4 regions of the Streptomyces sp. NBC_00016 genome follow, and region 2 is predicted to be linked to each of the others. Evidence: riboswitches for the same ligand, from Rfam matches in the RefSeq annotation. Region 2 holds a riboswitch; each other region holds the start of a gene.

Region 1 (4,585 bases), 6.3 Mb from region 2:
CGATCTCCGCGGTCCTCGGCGCGTTTCTGTACCTGTTCCCCCGGGCGCGGGTGACCAGTCTCCTGCCGCTCCTGTTCTTCCTGCCGCTGCGCTTCCCCGCGTGGGTCGTGCTGCCCTTCTGGGCGGCCCTGCAGTGGGTGGCGGCGGGGCGGGCCGCCCAGGGGCCGGGGGTGGCCTATCTGGCGCACCTGGTGGGCTTCGGCCTGGGGCTCCTCTACGCGTGGGCCCGTTTCGGGAGGAAGCCGGGCCCGAAGGACGGCCTCGAAGGGGCGGCGGCGGGTGACGGGCGGGCGACTAGAGTGAAGCCCGCCCCAGCTCCGGCCCCCGAGGGAGAGAACCAGCCGTGATCACCGCGATCGTCCTCATCAAGACCAGCGTGGACCGGATTCCCGAGATCGCGGAGCGGATCGCTTCGCTGGACTCCGTCAGCGAGGTCTTCTCCGTCACCGGGACGTACGACCTGATCGCCATGGTGCGGGTGAAGGAGCACGAGGACCTGGCGGAGGTCATCCCGGGCAGCATCAGCAAGATCCCCGGGGTGGAGGGCACGGACACGCACGTCGCCTTCCGCACCTACTCGCAGCACGACCTGGAGGCGGCGTTCGCGATCGGGCTGGACTCCTGACCGGCTGAACACCGCCTCCGGCGGACCGTCGCTCAGACCGCGGGCACGCAGCGGCCGTCTTCCGTCCGGTACTGCCACTGCGCGCCCTCGCTCACCAGCTCGCGCACCGCGTTCACGAAGCGCTCCACGTGCTCGTCCGGGGTTCCCGCGCCGAAGCTCACCCGGATCGCGTTGAGGGACTTCTCGCCGGGAGCCGCCTCGGGGGCGCCGCACTCGCCCTGGGTCTGGGGGTCGCTGCCCAGCAGGGTGCGGACCAGGGGGTGGGCGCAGAAGAGGCCGTCGCGGACCCCGATGCCGTACTCGGCGGAGAGGGCGGCGGCGAAGTGGGAGCTGTTCCAGCCCTCGACGACGAAGGAGATCACGCCGACCCGCGGGGCGTCGTCGCCGAACAGGGACAGCACCTTCACCTGCGGGACCTCGGCCAGACCGGCCCGCACCTTCGCGATCAGGCACTCCTCCCGGGCGACCAGGCTGTCGAAGCCCGCCTCGGTGAGGGCCTTGCACGCCGAGGCGATGGAGTAGGCGCCGATCACGTTCGGGGAGCCGGCCTCGTGGCGGGCGGCGCTCTCGTGCCACTCCACGTCCACTCCCCCGTCCTCGCGCCGCGTGACCTTGCGGCTGGCGCCGCCGCCGGCGAGGTACGGGTCGGCCGCCACCAGCCAGTCGGCGCGGCCGGCCAGCACGCCGGCGCCGAAGGGCGCGTACAGCTTGTGACCGGAGAAGGCGACCCAGTCGACGTCGAGCTCCCGCACGGAGACCGGGTGGTGCGGGGCCAGCTGGGCCGCGTCCAGGACGATCCGGGCGCCGTGGGCGTGCGCGGCGGCCGCCAGCTCGCGCACCGGCCACAGCTCGCCGGTGACGTTCGAGGCGCCGGTGACACAGACCAGGGCCGGGCCGTGCGGGTCACGGTCGGCGAGGGCCCGCTCCAGCGTCTCGACGGCCTGGCGCGGGGTGCGCGGGGCGTTCAGGTAGGTGACCCGGGCGTCCTGCCAGGGCAGCAGCGAGGCGTGGTGCTCGGTCTCGAAGACGAAGACCTGGCAGCCGGCCGGGAGGGCCCGCGCCAGCAGGTTGAGGGAGTCCGTCGTCGAGCGGGTGAAGACCAGCTGGTCGTCGGGGCGGCAGTCCAGGAACTCGGTCACCGTCCTGCGGGCGTTCTCGAAGAGGTCCGTGGACAGCTGCGAGAGGTAGCCGGCGCCCCGGTGGACGCTGCCGTAGTACGGGGCGTAGGCCGCCACGTCGTCCCAGACGCGCTGGAGGGCGGGGGCGCTGGCCGCGTAGTCGAGCGCCGCGTAGGTGACCTCGCCGCCCGTGACGAGCGGGACCGTGACATCCCGGCCGAGAACGGGCAGCGGTGCACAAACGGTACGGGTGGCGGCAGCGGTGGAGACAGACATGGCGAACTCCCGTGAGAGGCAAGGGGGAACCGCCGTGCGAGCGGACATGGCTCGAGCACGGAGGAAGGTGAAAGGGGTGTGCGGAGGCGGGGCTCTACGCCCTATCGCATTCGCTTGCTCACGGAAGGCTCCCTCGACGACCAGGACCCCTGGCGGTACTCACTCAGAAGAGTGCGAGGGGTCCGCGCTTGCCGTAGACCTCGCTGCCTACGACCTGGTCTTCACCCGGGGCACCCCGCCACGGACGGAGGGTTGCCGGACAGTCGGCCGGGGCCTCATGACTGTCACTCATGACCTGATACAGGAACGTACGTGAAGTGATCGCCGTCCCGCAACCCGTGTCCGGATCGCGGGACGGCCGTCAGCGGTGGGGCGTCACGCCCGGGTGGCGGCGACCCAGCGCTCCAGCGCCCGCTTGGCCGCACCCGAGTCGATCGACTCGGCCGCCTTGTCCATGCCGTCGCGCAGTTGCCCGGCAAGGGTCCCGGAGCCCGGCTCCAGGGCCACCAGCGCCGCCGCCGAGTTCAGCAGCACGGCGTCCCGCACCGGGCCCGTCTCGCCCTCCAGGAGGCGGCGGGCGACCTCCGCGTTGTACGACGGGTCCCCGCCCCGCAGAGCCTCGACCGGGACCAGCTCGAGCCCGACGTCACGCGGGTCGAAGGTCTCCTCGGTGACCTTGCCGTCGCGGACGACCCACACATGGGAGGTGGCCGTCGTGGTCAGCTCGTCGAGGCCGTCGTCGCCCCGGAAGACCAGGGACGAGTTGCCGCGCTCGGCGAAGACGCCCGCGACGACCGGCGCCATCCGCGGGTCCGCGACCCCGACCGCCTGGGCCCGCACCTTGGCGGGGTTGGTCAGCGGGCCGAGCACGTTGAACACCGTGCGGATGCCCAACTGGCCGCGCGCGGCGCCCACATGACGCAGCGCCGGGTGGAACTTGATCGCGAAGCAGAAGGTGATCCCGGCTTCCTGGGCCACCTCGGCCACCCGCCGCGGGGTCAGCTCCAGATTGACGCCGAGCTTCTCCAGGACGTCGGAGGCGCCGGACGCGGAGGACGCCGCCCGGTTGCCGTGCTTGACGACCGTGGCGCCCGTGCCGGCCACGACGATCGCCGACATCGTGGAGATGTTGACCGTCTTCGCGCCGTCGCCGCCGGTGCCGACGATGTCGACGGTCCGGCCGGGCACCTCGATCAGGTTGGCGTGCTCGTACATCGCCCGGACGAGCCCGTTGATCTCCGCGACGGTCTCGCCCTTGGCCCGCAGCGCCACCACGAACCCGGCGATCTGCGCGTCGGTCGCCTCGCCGCGCATGATCCGGTCCAGCGCCCAGAACGTGGCGTCGGCGTCCTGGTCGCGACCGTACAGCAGACCGTTCAGTACCTCGGGCCAGGAACGGCCCGCCGCGGTGTCGCCTCCAGCGGGGGTCACAGCGCTCATAGCCGCTCCTGCGTGTGTCGTCGTGTTCGTCGGGTACATCGGGTACGTCGTGTGCCGTCGCGCACCTCGTGACAAGGTGCACCCCACCCTATCCAGCCCGTGGGCACGGCAAAGGGCCCCGTCCGAAGACCGGACGGGGCCCTTTCCTGTGGCGTGGCGACGCCTCAGCGATCAGTGGTGGCCGTGGCCGCTCGTGATCTCCTTGTACTCCTCGGCGGTGGGCTTCGGAATCTGCTGGTCCTCACCGAAGTACGCCCCGCTGATCTTGGCGCGGAGCTTCTCCTTGCCCTGCACCTTGCGCTCGACGCCGTTCTCGTCGACGGCGGCGCCGATCGCGGCCGGCTCGTACTGCTCGTGCGCCGTGAGGGTGTGCAGCTGCTCCTGGCTGAGCGGCTCGTGGATCTCGATGAACTCACCGTGCGGCAGGCGCTTGATGGTGCCGGTCTCGCGACCGTGCAGCACCTTGTCCCGGTCCCGGCGCTGGAGGCCGAGGCAGATCCGCTTGGTGACGATGTACGCGATGACCGGTCCGGCGATGAAGAAGATCCGGACGAACCAGGTGATCGAGTTGATCGACAGGTGGAGGTGGGTGGCCCACAGGTCGTTGCCACCGCCGACCAGCATGATCATGTACATCGTGACCCAGGCGACGCCCAGCGCGGTGCGCGTCGGGGCGTTGCGCGGCCGGTCCAGGATGTGGTGCTCGCGCTTGTCGCCCGTGACCCACGACTCGATGAAGGGGTAGAGCGCGAGGATCGCGAGCAGAACACCGAACAGGACCAGCGGGATGAACACGCCCAGGACCAGGGTGTGGCCCCAGATGTTGATCTCCCAGCCCGGCATGAAGCGGATCAGACCCTCGGCGAAGCCCATGTACCAGTCGGGCTGGGCGCCGGTGGACACCTGGTCCGGACGGTAGGGGCCCATGGCCCAGATCGGGTTGATCTGCGCGATGCCCGCGATGACCCCGATGACACCGAAGACCAGGAAGAAGAAGCCTCCGGCCTTGGCCATGTACACCGGCAGCAGCGGCATGCCGACGACGTTCTTGTTGCTCTTTCCGGGGCCCGCGAACTGCGTGTGCTTGTGGTAGAAGACCAGGATCAGGTGGCCGACCACGAGCCCG
Region 2 (4,585 bases):
CGCAGCGCGTGCCGCAGATGGATGCGCAGCCGGCCGGCGCCCTTGGCCCGGGCGGTCTCCACATAGGCCTGGTCGAGCGCCGTGAACAGGCTCTTGGCCAGCACCTGCGCCACCAGGGCGCCGGTCGGGACCGCCAGCGTCACCGCGGGCAGCACCAGGCCCCGCAGCCCGTCGTTGCCGAACGCCGGGAAGAGCCTCGTGCGGAAGGAGAACAGCTCGACGAGGACCAGCCCGACCCAGAACGTCGGCACCGACACCCCCAGCGGCGGCAGCGACAGCAGCAGCTGCCGCAACCAGCGCCGGGTGGTGTAGGTCGCCAGCACCGCGAGCCCGCCGCCGAGGAACACGGCGAGGAGCAGTGCCGCCCCGGTCAGCTGGAGGGTCTGCGGCAGCGCGTCGGCCAGCGTCGCGGTCACCGGCCGGCCGGTGGACACGGAGTCGCCGAAGTCGCCGCGTACCGCCCTGCCGAGATAGTCGGCGTACTGCGCGAGAATCGGCTTGTCGAAGCCGTACTCGTGCCGCAGCGCGGCGAGTTGGGCCGGATCGACCTGACCCGTGTCCGCTCCCGCGCCGGCCATCGCCGAGACCGGATCACCGGGCAGGTAGTCCAGCACGAGGAAGGACACCGTGTAGGCCGCCCAGAGCACCCCGAGGGCCTGCGCGAGTCGCTTGACCACATAGAGACGCATGCCGGCCGCTATCCGATCCAGGTGTCGTGCAGCTGGATCCGGCTGGAGGCCTCGAAGTCGAGGTGGTGCACCTTCTTCGCCACCCCCAGCTGGGTCTGAAGCTCCACCACGGGTACGACGTAGGCGTTCTGCACAAGCAACTGCTGTGCCTGGATGACGAGTTGCTTGCGCTTCGCCGCGTCGGTCGTCGCTGCCTGCTGGGTCAGCGCGGTGTCCAGCGGGCCGGCCGGCAGGTGGTAGAAGTTGGCCAGCCGGGTGGAGTACGAGCTGCGCAGGATGTCCGGGTCGGCGCGGGTCACGTTGCCCCACACCGCGTCGAAGTCGCCGGACTGAAGGGTCGGGGAGAACTGGGCGATCTGGAGCTGCTTGAGCACCACCTCGACACCGACGGCCTTGAGCTGCTGCTGGATCAGTTCCAGCGCGGGCTGGTTGGTGGCCGCGTTGGCGAACCACTTGACGGTCAGGCTCAGCTTCTTGCCGTCCTTGACCCGGACGCCGTCGCTGCCGGCCTTCCAACCGGCCGCGTCCAGCAGGGACTTCGCCTTGGCGGCGTCGAAGGCCAGGTCGGAGCCGAGGTCGGTGTAGTCCGGTGTGGTGTGCGCCAGGATGCTGGTCGCCGGCTCGGTGCCGGTCGGGAACACGGCGTCGACGATCTGCTGCCGGTCGATGGCGAACAGGATCGCCTGGCGTACCTTCGCGTCCTTGAAGAGCGGCCGGGAGTTGTTGAGCCCCAGGTTGAACACCACGCCCGGGTTGGCCCGTGCCTGGAGGTTCACCGCGCCGCCCTTGAGCGCCGCCTCGTTGGCCCTGCCGACGCTGCCGATCGCGTCCACCTGGCCGGACTGGAGGCTGCCGGTGCGCACGCCCGCCTCGGGCACCACCTTGAACACCAGCTTGTCCAGGTACGCCTCGCCCTGCTTGGTCCACAGCGAGGAACCCCAGGCGTACTTGGCGCGCTTGGCCAGGGTGATCGACTGGTTCTGCACATAGGCGCTCAGTACGAACGGCCCGGATCCGACCACGCCCTTGCTGCACTTCTCCTGCGGGCTCCTGTGCACGCTCGCCGACGACTCGATGCCCAGCGAGTGGGTGGCCGTGGCCTGGAGGAACTGCGCGTTGGGCTGCTTGAACCTCACCCGCACCGTGAGCGGGTCCACGGCGGTGGTGCTCTCCACGCCGCTCAGGTACCCCTGGGCGAGTGTGCCGAGGGCGCCGAGCTTCGGCACCGCGTCGAAGTTGTCCTTGACCACCTGCGCGGTGAGCGGTGTCCCGTCGCTGAAGGTCACCCCTGATCTCAGGTGGAACGTGAACGTCGTGGTGTCCGAGCTGATGTCCCAGCTCTTCGCGAGCCACGGCACGATCTTGCCGGTCTTGGGGTCCTGGTCGGTCAGCGAGTCCACGACCTGACGCAGTGAGTAGATGGTGTCGTTGCTGCCCACCTGCTGCGGATCCACGCAGCCGGCGTCGGAACCCACCGCGAAGGTCAGGGTGCCACCCGACTTCGGGCTGCCGCCCTCGCCGCTCGAGCTGCCGCTGCCGCTGGACGAGCAGGCGCTGAGCAGCAGGCTGCCGGTCGCGAGTGCGGCGAGCGCCGCCCACCGGGGGGTACGGGAATCCGGATGCGCTGTCACGGGATGGTTCTCCTACTCCAAGGTCACCGCGCACATGCCGGTGCGGAACGCGGCCATGGCGATGCGCGGAGGGTGCCGGCCACGCACGGGCCGGCACTGCTCAGAACTGTTCAGGGGGAGGGGACGTCGACGACCGGGTTGATGGCGACGTCGATGACGGCGTGACCGCGCCGTGGGCGAGGGTCAGCCTGCGGGGTGGGGCGTGATCAGCCCTGACACAGACAGCTGGCGGAGCGCTGCAGGTCGATGTGGCGGCGGCGCGAGAATCCGGAGAACAGTGCCGCGGTCGCGATCGAGGCGCTCAGGTTGCCGCTGTGCCGCACGCTGGTCCTCCACATCTCAGGCCCCTGGACCGGGGCCACGCGCTTGCAGAGTCGGTGACCCTGCCGGGCTTTCACCTGGAGCACCCCACCGCGCAGGAGGGTTGCCGGTCAGCTAGCCAGGGCTTGATGCTGACACTCAATGCCGGGGTCGATCTTACGGAGTACTGGGATTATCCGTCAATATCGGTAGGAGAGTTGAACAGCTCCGTCGCACCGGCCTGGAGGCGGGTGCGACGGAGCGGCGTCAGTGCGCGGGCCGCCCGTCCGGTGAGCCCGTCCGGTGAGGAGGGCGGCGGCGTGGACGCTACGGCTTGCGGGCGAGACCGCCGTGTTCGCCGATGACGTCCGGGGCGGGGGAGGTGGACTCCGGGCGCCAGAGGGGCACCGAGACGACGCCGGGCTCCAGGAGTTCCAGGCCGTCGAAGTACGCCGTGATCTCGTCGACGGAGCGCAGGTTGTACGGGACGGCGCCGCTTTCGTTGTAGGCGTCCTGGGCCTCTTCGAAGACCGGGTCGATGCCCCGCGAACCGTCGTTGATGGAGAGGTAGCTGCCGGACGGCAGTGCCGCCATCAGGCTGGTGACGATGGAGCGGGCCTGGTCGTGGTCGGCGACGTGCCCCAGGATGTTGCTGAGGATGAGCGCGGTGGGGCGGCTGAAGTCCAGCGTCTGCGCGGCGCTCGCCAGGATGCGCTCCGGGTCCAGCACGTTGGCGTCGACATAGGAGGTCGCGCCCTCCGCGGTGGAGTAGAGCAGGGCGCGGGCGTGGGCCAGGACCAGCGGGTCGTTGTCGACGTAGACGATCCGCGTCTCGGGGGCGAGACGCTGGGCGACCTCGTGGGTGTTGTCGGCGGTCGGCAGGCCGGTGCCGACGTCCAGGAACTGCCGTATGCCCGCCTCGGAGACCAGGTACGTGATGTTGCGGCGCAGGAACGCGCGGCTGCTGCGCGCGATGGTGACGATGCCGGGGAAGACGGCGGTGTAGGCGTCACCGGCCTGCTCGTCGACGGGGTAGTTGTCCTTCCCGCCCAGCCAGTAGTTCCAGATGCGGGCCGAGTGCGGCACCGAGGTGTCGATCTTCTGAGGTGCCGCTGAACCGGGCGTGGTCACATGGTCGGTCATGAGGGGCGTCCGTCTTTCGGCCGAGGCGTGGGCAGTTCGAGGCACAACTTACGTCCCAACGACCCTGGTACGTACACCCGTTCACATTTTCGGTCGGTTCGAACAGTGCTCTCGTGGAAACGACCGGCTTCGCGCCCGGCTGTCGGCCGGTCCGCCCGCACCGTCGGGCACACCGCCCGCACCTCTCCCCGGAGCCCTCAACTCGCCCTGTGCATAGGTACATTGAGACCGCCGAATCCTTGAGCGAGTGGGGGCGAGGATGCGCGACACGGTCCTGGACGGCCGGTACACGCTCACGGAGCGGATCGGTGCGGGCGGTATGGGCGTGGTGTGGCGGGCCAGGGACGCGCGGCTCGAACGCACGGTGGCCGTCAAGCTGCTGAGTCTGCCACCGGGCACGGCCGGCGCCGAGCGGGAACGGCTGCTCGCCATGTTCGGGCGGGAGGCGCGGGCCGCCGCCGCCCTCGACAGCTCCTACATCGTGCCGGTCTTCGACCACGGCGCGGACGGCGAAGTCCCCTACCTGGTCATGCCGTTGCTCTCGGGACGGACCCTGCGCGAGTCGGTGGCCGAGGGGCCGCTGCCGCCGGAGCGGGTCGCGGTGCTCGCGGCGCAGGTCTGCCGGGCCCTGGCGACCGCGCACCGGGCCGGCATCGTGCACCGTGACATCAAGCCGGCGAACGTGATGGTCACGGACGAGGGCATGGTGAAGGTGCTCGACTTCGGTATCGCCAAGTTCCTCGACGCGACGACGGGCGGCCGGCTCACCGTCACCACGGACTCGCCCGTCGGCACCCTCCCGTACATGGCGCCGGAGCGCTT
Region 3 (4,585 bases), 4.6 Mb from region 2:
ACCACCGTCGACCGCGATGAAGCCGTACCCCTTCTCCGCGTTGAACCATTTGACGGTGCCCTGAGCCATGCCTAACTCCCCTATTACTGGCCCTTGCACGGATCCACACTTCGCGGATCCGGGTCAGACCTCACCCCCCGGTTGGCTTGGGGGCGTGCGCCGGAACGCGTCGACCGCGGCTGAATGTATCTGTCCAACTGCCGTCTGCAACAGGTCAGTCGGACGAGAATTCCGGACGCACGGGATCCGGAATGTGGCGAGAATTCGCCTGAATTAAGGGCAAGTCGGGCCCTGCATAAGCCACAAATGCCACGAAAGAGGCGCACACATTGGCTGCTTCTTATCGGGCGCGGGGCAGAAATCAAAGGCTCCGGATCCGGTGATCCGGACCGGGTTCCCCAACTGTACCGCGCTCAACCACACTGAATTGCCCCCTCCGCTTCTATCGCGGAGAGGGCAATTCGATGAACGCTCGGTAATCGCTGTTACCGACGGTTACTACCGATGGGTACTGAACTACGGTCAGCCACCTGCGACGGCCGGGATGATCGAGACGCCGGCGCCGTCCGGGGTCGCCGTCTGCAGACCCTGCTCGAAGCGGACGTCGTCGTCGTTCACGTACACGTTGACGAACCGGCGCAGCTTGCCCTGGTCGTCCAGGACCCGGGCGGCGATGCCGGTGTGGTTCTTCTCCAGGTCGGCGATGACCTCACCGAGGGTCGCCCCCTCGGCCTTCACCTCGGCCTGGCCGCCGGTGTAGGTGCGCAGGATGGTGGGGATGCGGACGTTGACGCTCATGCTCTTTCGACCTCCGGTCAGGCGGAGCGCCCCGAAGGGCGCGGGGCTGTCTGGATCGTGCGGCTGCCGCCGCGTGGGCGCGACCAGCCCCACGGCCCGCAGACGAACAACAAATCTCTCAGCCGAGACCCGCGTCCCGGAACGACTCCAGGGTCGGGCGGATGGTCGCGGTCAGGCCGCTGCCGGCCACCGCGTCCAGCGTCTTCAGACCGTCACCCGTGTTCAGCACGACGGTGGTGAGCGTCGGGTCGAGAAGACCGTTCTCGATCAGCTTGCGCGTCACACCCACCGTCACACCACCGGCGGTCTCCGCGAAGATGCCCTCGGTGCGCGCCAGCAGCTTGATCGCGTCGACGACCTGCTCGTCGGTCACGTCCTCCACCGCGCCGCCGGTGCGCCGCGCGATGTCGAGGACGTACGGACCGTCCGCCGGGTTGCCGATGGCCAGCGACTTGGCGATGGTGTTCGGCTTCTGGGGGCGGACCACGTCGTGCCCGGCCTTGTAGGCCACGGACACCGGGGAGCAGCCCTCGGCCTGCGCGCCGAAGATCTTGTACGGCTTGTCCTCGACCAGCCCGAGCTTGATCAGCTCCTGGAGGCCCTTGTCGATCTTCGTGAGCTGGGAGCCGGAGGCGATCGGCACGACCAGCTGGTCCGGCAGCCGCCAGCCGAGCTGCTCGCAGATCTCGTACGCCAGCGTCTTGGAACCCTCGGCGTAGTACGGCCGCAGATTGACGTTGACGAAGCCCCAGCCCTCGCCCGCCGAGTCGCCGATGAGCTCGGAGCAGAAGCGGTTGACGTCGTCGTAGTTGCCCTCGATGCCGACGAGCTCGCCGCCGTAGATGGCGGCCATGACGACCTTGCCCTGCTCCAGGTCGTGCGGGATGAACACGCAGGACCGGAAGCCCGCCCGGGCGGCGGCGGCGCCGACGGCACCGGCCAGGTTGCCCGTGGAGGAGCACGAGAGAGTGGTGAAGCCGAACGCGCGGGCGGCCTCGATGGCCTGGGCGACGACCCGGTCCTTGAAGGAGTGGGTCGGGTTGCCGGAGTCGTCCTTGACGAAGAGCTTGCCGGCGTCGACGCCCAGTTCACGGGCGAGGTTGTCGGCCTGGACGAGCTTGGTCCAGCCGGGGTTGATGTTGGGCTTGTCGGCCACGTCCGCGGGGACGGGCAGCAGCGGCGCGTAGCGCCAGATGTTCGCGGGCCCCGACTCGATGCGCTTGCGGAGCTCCTCCGTGTCGTAGGAGGAGAAGTCATAGGCGATCTCGAGCGGGCCGAAACACTCCTCGCAGGCGAAGACCGGGCCGAGGGGCACGCGGTGGCCGCACTCGCGGCAGGTCAACGCCGCGGCCGGACCGAGGTCGACAGCAGAGGACGTCGTAGAGTCGGTGGTGCTTGCAACAGTCTGCGCAGCCATGTGAGGCGAGGCCCTTTCTCCTCATCTTCCTCACGACGCATCTCGCCGTGAGACGGATTTGGCACCTTCCCGAGCCGGGAGCCTCGCGAAGCGATCACCACATGGATCAGTGATCGTTACGAGACCGGCTGGAGGGTTGCCGGGGCTTCATCGGGCCGTATCCCTCTGCCCCTCTGGATGAGCGGTATGAAGTTGTGAACGGGGGGAGACCTCGGACATGCGATGGTCATCCGCGTTGTTCAAGACTGTAACCGAAGGCCAGGACAGTTGAGATAGTCGTCCGAACCGCGAGATGGATCACACGGTCACCTCCCGTGCACCCGGTGTGATCACGACAGTGAGGAGCCGCAGACTGTGCTTCGAGAAACTGAGCGCTGGCTGGCCACCCGCTCCTGGTCCGCGACCGATCGTCCGCTCCACCGGATCCTGGCCGCGAAGCGCGCCACGAACCAGTCGGTGTCCGTCGTCCTGCCCGCGCTGAACGAGGAGGAGACGGTCGGTGACATCGTCGCGATCATCCGTCACGACCTCATGCACCAGGTCCCGCTCGTCGACGAGATCGTGGTCGTCGACTCGGGATCGACCGACCGTACGTCCGAGGTGGCCGCGGCGGCCGGCGCGCGGGTCGTCCACCGGGACGACATCCTGCCGCGGATACCGGCCGTGCCCGGCAAGGGCGAGGTCCTGTGGCGCTCCCTGCTGGTCACCACCGGGGACATCGTCTGTTTCATCGACGCCGATCTGAGGGAGTTCTCCTCGGACTTCGTCTCGGGGATCGTCGGCCCGTTGCTGACCGACCCCGGGGTGGATCTGGTCAAGGGCATGTACGACCGTCCGCTGGGCGGCGCGGCCGGCCAGGGCGGCAGGGTCACCGAGCTGATGGCCCGCCCGCTGCTCAACATGCACTGGCCGCAGCTGGCCGGGTTCGTGCAGCCGCTCGGCGGCGAGTACGCGGCCCGCCGCAGCCTGCTGGAGCAGCTGCCCTTCCCCGTCGGCTACGGCGTGGAGCTGGGCATGCTGGTGGACGCCCTGCACCTGGTGGGCCTGGACGCCCTCGCCCAGGTCGACATCGGCGTGCGCAAGCACCGTCACCAGGACGGGCAGGCGCTGGGCCGGATGGCGGCGGCCATCTACCGCACCGCCCAGCTCCGGCTGGCCCGCGGGCACCTGATCCGCCCGTCCCTCACCCAGTTCGAACGGAGCGCGGACGGCTTCGAGCCGCGCACGTACTCCGTGGACACCGAGGAACGGCCGCCGATGGCGGAGATCGCGGAGTACGCGACCCGCAAGGTCGCGTGAGTGCCGGACGGGCCGTATACGGCATGGCGCCGACCACGGCGACACGGCCGGATACGGCCCGTCCACGCAGCGCGACCGTACGTTTGAGCGTTTCCCGACCGGGCTAGGTTGGGCGTATGGCTTCCACGCACGACACTGCCGCCCGGGCCGCCGAGGTGCTGGTCGCGTCCAACCGCGGTCCGGTCTCCTACGAGGTGCGCGAGGACGGCTCGCTGCACGCGAAACGCGGCGGCGGCGGGCTGGTCTCCGGCCTGTCGGCCATCGGGCCCGAGGCGGGCGCCCTCTGGGTGTGCTCGGCGCTCTCCGACGGCGACCGGGAGGCGGTCCGGCGCGGGGTCGGCGAGGAGGGCGTGCGCATGCTGGCCGTTCCGGCCGACGTGCACGAGGACGCCTACAACGGCATCGCCAACTCCGTGCTGTGGTTCGTCCACCACCTGCTCTACCAGACGCCGCTGGAGCCCGCCTTCGACGCGGAGTTCCGCCGCCAGTGGGCGTCGTACGAGGCCTACAACCGGGCGTTCGCGGAGGCGCTGGCCGAGGATGCGGCGGACGGCGCGGCGGTCCTCGTCCAGGACTACCACCTGTGTCTGGTGCCGGGGATGCTGCGTGAGCTGCGGCCCGACGTGCGGATCGGCCACTTCTCGCACACCCCGTGGGCGCCGGTGGACTACTTCGCGCTGCTGCCGGGGGACATCCGCGAGCAGCTGCTGCGCGGGATGCTCGGCGCGGACCGGCTGGGCTTCCTCACCCGGCGCTGGGCGGACGCGTTCACCGCGTGCTGCACGGAGTTCGCCGGCGGCCCCGGCAGGACGCGGATCGGCGTGCACGGTCTCGGCGCCGACGCCGACTTCCTGCGCGAGCGCGCGCACCGGCCGGACGTCGACGAGCGCATGGCGGCGCTGCGCGCGGAGATCGGCGAGGGCCGCAAGGCGATCGTCCGCGTCGACCGCACCGAGCTGTCCAAGAACATCGTGCGCGGGCTCCTGGCCTACCGGCAGCTGCTCGACGACCACCCGGAGTGGCGCGAACGGGTCGTCCACGTGGCCTTCGCCTACCCCTCCCGCCAGGACC
Region 4 (4,585 bases), 860 kb from region 2:
GGTGGGGTGATGCTGGCGCACGGCTGGAACCACTGGCGCGGCGGAGGCGGCATATCCGGTACCGCCGGCTGGTTCGGCGGGCTCGGGCTCACCCGCCCGAGACTCCAGGCATGGCTCAGTGTCCTCACCGAACTCGGCGCGGGCGTCCTGCTGTTGGCGGGCTTCCTGACCTCACTGGCCTGCGCGGCGGTGCTGTCCGTGATGCTGGTGGCGGGCCTGCTCGCACACCGCCGCAACGGCTTCTTCGTGTTCAAGGACGGCTACGAGTACGTCCTCGTCCTGGGCGTCCTCGCGGTGGCGCTGGGGGCGTGGGGGCCGGGGGAGTACGCGGTGGACGAGGCCGCGGACATCGGGGTGACCGGATGGGCGGGCGCCGGTGTGGTGCTCGGGGTGGGTGTCGTCGCGACGGCCGGGCTGCTGGCCGTGTTCTGGCGGCCCCGGCAGGAGGGCTGAGGAGGCGCCCCATGCACGTCGGGTTCATCGGACTGGGCGGCCAGGGAGCGCCGATGGCCCGCCGGATCGTCGAGGCGGGCTTCGCGACCACCCTGTGAGCCGGGCGGCCCGTCCGGGCCCCGAGAGTGCCACGGGCACCGTCGAGTGCGGCGGCGTCCCATGGTGCCCGCTCCGCGGGCCCCGGCCGGGCCACCCCGATGGAGGCCCCGGGCGCGCTCATCGGCACACGGTAGGGGTGAGCGCCGCGGCCACCCTCGAACCGCTCTGGACCGCCTCGGCGACCCTCCCCCGGGTGGCGCCGGTACTCACCTGGTGGACGCCCCCTTGACGGAGGCTCGAGGCGGATCGACACTCGATTCGGGAATCCTAGTGAACGGGTAGGGAAACAATGGGGCGACTGGAGCCGACCACCGGCCGAGCGGGCCGCACGGCGTGGTCGTCACCCCTTCTCACCTCCCGCCGTCACATCGACCTGAAGCGCGTCTGCAGCGCCATCAGGTTCCAGGACTGAGCCGGGCCCGTCCCCGCGCCGAACCGCACCGGCGGTGTCCCGAGGACGCGGCCGCACCCGGCACGTGCGGACGAGGTCCGCACCTCCCTCTTCGACGTCGCATCCGCCGCGCGCACGTCCTGTGTGCGTCCCGCCCCCGGGGAGAGTCATGTCCGTCACACCACTGGCCGCCCACCTGTCCACCCGCCCCGCCGCCGCCTTCCGGGGCCGGATCGGCCGGGACGCGCGCAGCGGCCACTACGCGGTGCCGCGCCGCTACCGCCTCCACCTGGCGGCGGCCGACCCCGACTGTCTGCGCATCGCCGTCACCCACAGCCTCCTCGGCCTGGACAAGGCCTGCCCGGTCACCTTCCTGCCCGCCGTCCCGGACTGCCCCGACGGAGGCCACTCCGCGCTGCGTCCGCTGTACGACGCCAGCGCGCACCGGTACACCGGACCCGCCCTCGCACCCGTGCTCAGCGACGACTGGTCCGGGCGCATCGTCAGCAGCCACGGCCCCGACATCGCCCGGGACCTGGCCCGGCGCTTCGGCGGCGGCCGGCCCACCCTGTACCCGTGCGGCGCGGAGTCGCAGATCGAGGCCGTCGAGCGGATGTGCGCCCAGGGCATCGAGGAGGCCGCCCAGCGCGCCGGAGCGGCCGACGCCGAGGAGGCGGAGCGCACCGCCGCCCTCGACACGCTGGTCACCACGCTCGGGGTGCTGGAGCGAGGGCTCGGCGCCCACGAGTACCTGATCAGCGATCAGATCACCGCGGCCGACGTCGAGTTGTGGGTCGCCCTGGTCCAACTCGACACCGTGCACCGCTACCACCTGGACGCGGCCGCCGTGCACCGCATCGCCGACCACCCCGCGCTGTGGGCCTACGCCCGCCGGCTGGCCGCCCGTCCGGCCTTCGGCGCCCACCTCGACCTGGACGCCATCGCCCGCCGCCACCACGCCCGTTGCCAGGGCCTGGAGGCCGCCGGCGCCGCCGTCCAGATCCTGGACTGGGAGACCCACGCGGCAGACGGTTCGGCGGTCCGACCGCAGGTCAACCGGCCCTGACCCGGTCCACCCACCGGACCGCCGTTGACATTCGTTCGGGCAACTGTCTTACTTACGGCCCAGAACGGTCATGAGCGTCAGCGACAAGCCCTGGCTAGCTGACCGGCAACCCTCGCTCCGCGGTGGGGTGCCCCAGGTGACGACCGGACCGACGTTTCGGTAATGACGTATCGGTAAGCGCGAGGGCCCCTCAGGGGCCGGAACAGTGATGGTGACGGACATGTACGCAGCTCATCGGACGGCGCCCCGTCGCCCCCGGGGCTGCGTACGGCCGTACCTCGACATCCTCGTCGCCAACCGCGCCGTCGACCTCCTGCGCGTGAACAGCGCACTGTGTACCGCACCGGGCCGTGCCCGCTGTCGGGGCTGAACGAACCCCTCGCACCGCAGCCCCGCCTCCGCGTTCCTGACGAACACCGCCCGAGCGGTGTGCCGTTGTCCGCCCCACCCCGGTCTCCTGTACGCATCCGTGCGCCATGCCCTGTTCGCGCCCGCGGAGCGGTCCCCGCCGCCCCGCCGAAGCGCGTCCGGCCACGCACGTGCGCCGTGACCCGGGGTGTCCGACTCCCGCCGGAGCCCCTCATGAGTGAACCCCCAGGCGCCGTGACCCTCGCCGAGCCCGCACCCGCCATCGACGTCCCGTCGGAGAAGCTCACCGCCCAGCGCGTCCAGCCGCTGCGCAAGCCCGGCCGCTGGATCGCCACCGCCGTGGCCCTGGTCCTGGTGGCGCAGTTCACGCACGGACTGATCTCCAACCCCTTCTACCAGTGGGACCGCTTCGGCTACTGGTTCCTGCGGCCGGTCATCCTCGACGGACTGCTGATCACCCTGGAAGTGGCCGCCTACAGCGCGGTGCTGGGCCTCCTCGGCGGCATCCTGCTCGCCCTCGCCCGGCTCTCCAGGAGCCCGGTGCTGCGCGCGGTCAGCTGGACCTACGTGTGGGCGCTGCGCTCCATCCCGCTGATCGTGGTGCTGCTCTTCCTCTACAACTTCAGCGCCCTGTACCAGACCCTGAGCGTGGGGGTTCCCTTCGGCCCGGCGTTCTTCCGCTTCGACGAGTCCCGGCTGGCCACCGACATGGTGATCGCCGTCGTCGGCCTCAGCCTCAACGAGGCGGCCTACGCCGCCGAAGTGGTTCGCGGCGGCATCCTCTCCGTCGACCAGGGCCAGCACGAGGCGGCCGCCGCCCTCGGCCTGCCCAAGCGCTACCAGTTCTGGAAGATCGTCTTCCCGCAGGCGCTGCGGTCGATCACGCCGAACTACGTCAACCAGCTGATCGGCCTCGTCAAGTCCACCTCGCTGGTCTTCTACGTGTCCCTGCTCGACCTGTTCGGCACCGCGCAGACCATGGGGGCCACCTACCCCGGCGACATCGTGCCGCTGCTGCTGGTCGTCACCGTCTGGTACCTGATCCTGACCAGCCTCGTCTCCGTCGTCCAGTTCTACGTCGAGCGGTACTACGCCCGGGGCGCCACGCGTTCCCTGCCGCCGACGCCGCTTCAGAAACTGCGGACCGGTCTCACCGACCTGCGGGCCCGCATCCGCCGGGAGGCCGCCGTATGACCACCGAGACCGTGCAGAGCGCCGACACCGCGGGGATCGTGCCCGCCGCCGTCGAGGTGCACGACGTGCACAAGTGGTACGGCGCCCACCGGGTCCTGGACGGGGTGAGCCTGACCGTGCGGCCCGGCGAGGTCACCGTGATCCTCGGCCCGTCCGGCTCCGGCAAGTCCACCCTGCTGCGGGTCATCAACCACCTGGAGAAGCCCGAGATCGGCTATGTCAGCGTCAACGGCGAGCTGATCGGTGTCCGCCGCAACGGCGACCGGCTGCGCGAGCTGAGCGAACGGGCCATCCTGACCCAGCGCGGCCGGATCGGCTTCGTCTTCCAGAACTTCAACCTCTTCCCGCACCTGACCGTGCTGGACAACGTCGCCGCCGCGCCCACCGCCACCGGGCGACTCGCCAAGTCCGCCGCCCTGGAACTGGCCCGTGAACTCCTGGACCGGGTGGGCCTCGCCGACAAGGCCGGCGCCTATCCCCGACAGCTGTCCGGCGGCCAGCAGCAGCGCGTCGCCATCGCCCGCGCCCTCGCGCTGCGCCCCGGCGTCATCCTCTTCGACGAGCCCACCTCCGCCCTCGACCCCGAGCTCGTGGGCGAGGTCCTCGCCGTCATCAAGGACCTGGCGACCAGCGGCACCACGCTCGTCATCGTCACCCACGAGGTCGGCTTCGCCCGCGAGGTCGCCGACCGGGTCGTCTTCATCGACGGCGGGAAGATCGTCGAGCAGGGCCCGCCCGGCGAGGTCCTCGACAAACCGCAGCACGAGCGGACCCGGGACTTCCTCAGCAAGGTGCTCTGACACCGCAGCACCCCACGACCTCCCCCCACACCACCACCCTCTCGCCCAGTCACACCAGTTACCAAGGACGGCCATGTCTGCCCACTTCACCCGACGCAGCCTGATTCGCGGCATCACCGCGGCGACCGCGGTCGCCACCCTCGCCACCGGGCTCGCCGCCTGCGGTGGTGACAGCGAGGCCGCCACCACGACCGGCAGCGCGGCCGGCAGCGT

What was found. Region 2 has a riboswitch for S-adenosylmethionine ahead of OG933_RS03905 (putative leader peptide). Riboswitches for the same ligand answer to the same signal wherever they lie in the genome.
Region 1: linked by a shared signal. The riboswitch ahead of OG933_RS31380 (aminotransferase class V-fold PLP-dependent enzyme) and the one ahead of OG933_RS03905 (putative leader peptide) in region 2 are both predicted to bind S-adenosylmethionine.
Region 3: linked by a shared signal. The riboswitch ahead of thrC (threonine synthase) and the one ahead of OG933_RS03905 (putative leader peptide) in region 2 are both predicted to bind S-adenosylmethionine.
Region 4: linked by a shared signal. The riboswitch ahead of OG933_RS07660 (amino acid ABC transporter permease) and the one ahead of OG933_RS03905 (putative leader peptide) in region 2 are both predicted to bind S-adenosylmethionine.

What each region holds. Positions count from the first base shown of each region.
Region 1 covers NZ_CP108304.1:7,116,024-7,120,608, reverse strand. The annotation lists gene OG933_RS31390 (rhomboid family intramembrane serine protease) at 1-347, shown strand, start outside; gene OG933_RS31385 (Lrp/AsnC family transcriptional regulator) at 344-625, shown strand; gene OG933_RS31380 (aminotransferase class V-fold PLP-dependent enzyme) at 658-2,019, opposite strand; SAM riboswitch class IV at 2,199-2,315, opposite strand; gene trpD (anthranilate phosphoribosyltransferase) at 2,395-3,459, opposite strand; gene OG933_RS31370 (cytochrome bc complex cytochrome b subunit) at 3,631-4,585, opposite strand, start outside.
Region 2 covers NZ_CP108304.1:848,390-852,974, reverse strand. The annotation lists gene OG933_RS03915 (ABC transporter permease) at 1-689, opposite strand, end outside; gene OG933_RS03910 (ABC transporter substrate-binding protein) at 698-2,320, opposite strand; gene OG933_RS03905 (putative leader peptide) at 2,527-2,658, opposite strand; SAM riboswitch class IV at 2,678-2,787, opposite strand; gene OG933_RS03900 (SAM-dependent methyltransferase) at 2,948-3,763, opposite strand; gene OG933_RS03895 (protein kinase domain-containing protein) at 4,023-4,585, shown strand, end outside.
Region 3 covers NZ_CP108304.1:5,444,101-5,448,685, reverse strand. The annotation lists gene OG933_RS24245 (cold-shock protein) at 1-69, opposite strand, end outside; gene OG933_RS24240 (MoaD/ThiS family protein) at 523-798, opposite strand; gene thrC (threonine synthase) at 917-2,215, opposite strand; SAM riboswitch class I at 2,234-2,399, opposite strand; gene OG933_RS24230 (glucosyl-3-phosphoglycerate synthase) at 2,570-3,514, shown strand; gene OG933_RS24225 (trehalose-6-phosphate synthase) at 3,631-4,585, shown strand, end outside.
Region 4 covers NZ_CP108304.1:1,708,431-1,713,015, reverse strand. The annotation lists gene OG933_RS07670 (DoxX family protein) at 1-453, shown strand, start outside; gene OG933_RS07665 (glutathione S-transferase C-terminal domain-containing protein) at 1,113-2,009, shown strand; SAM riboswitch class IV at 2,076-2,195, shown strand; gene OG933_RS07660 (amino acid ABC transporter permease) at 2,592-3,572, shown strand; gene OG933_RS07655 (amino acid ABC transporter ATP-binding protein) at 3,569-4,372, shown strand; gene OG933_RS07650 (transporter substrate-binding domain-containing protein) at 4,446-4,585, shown strand, end outside.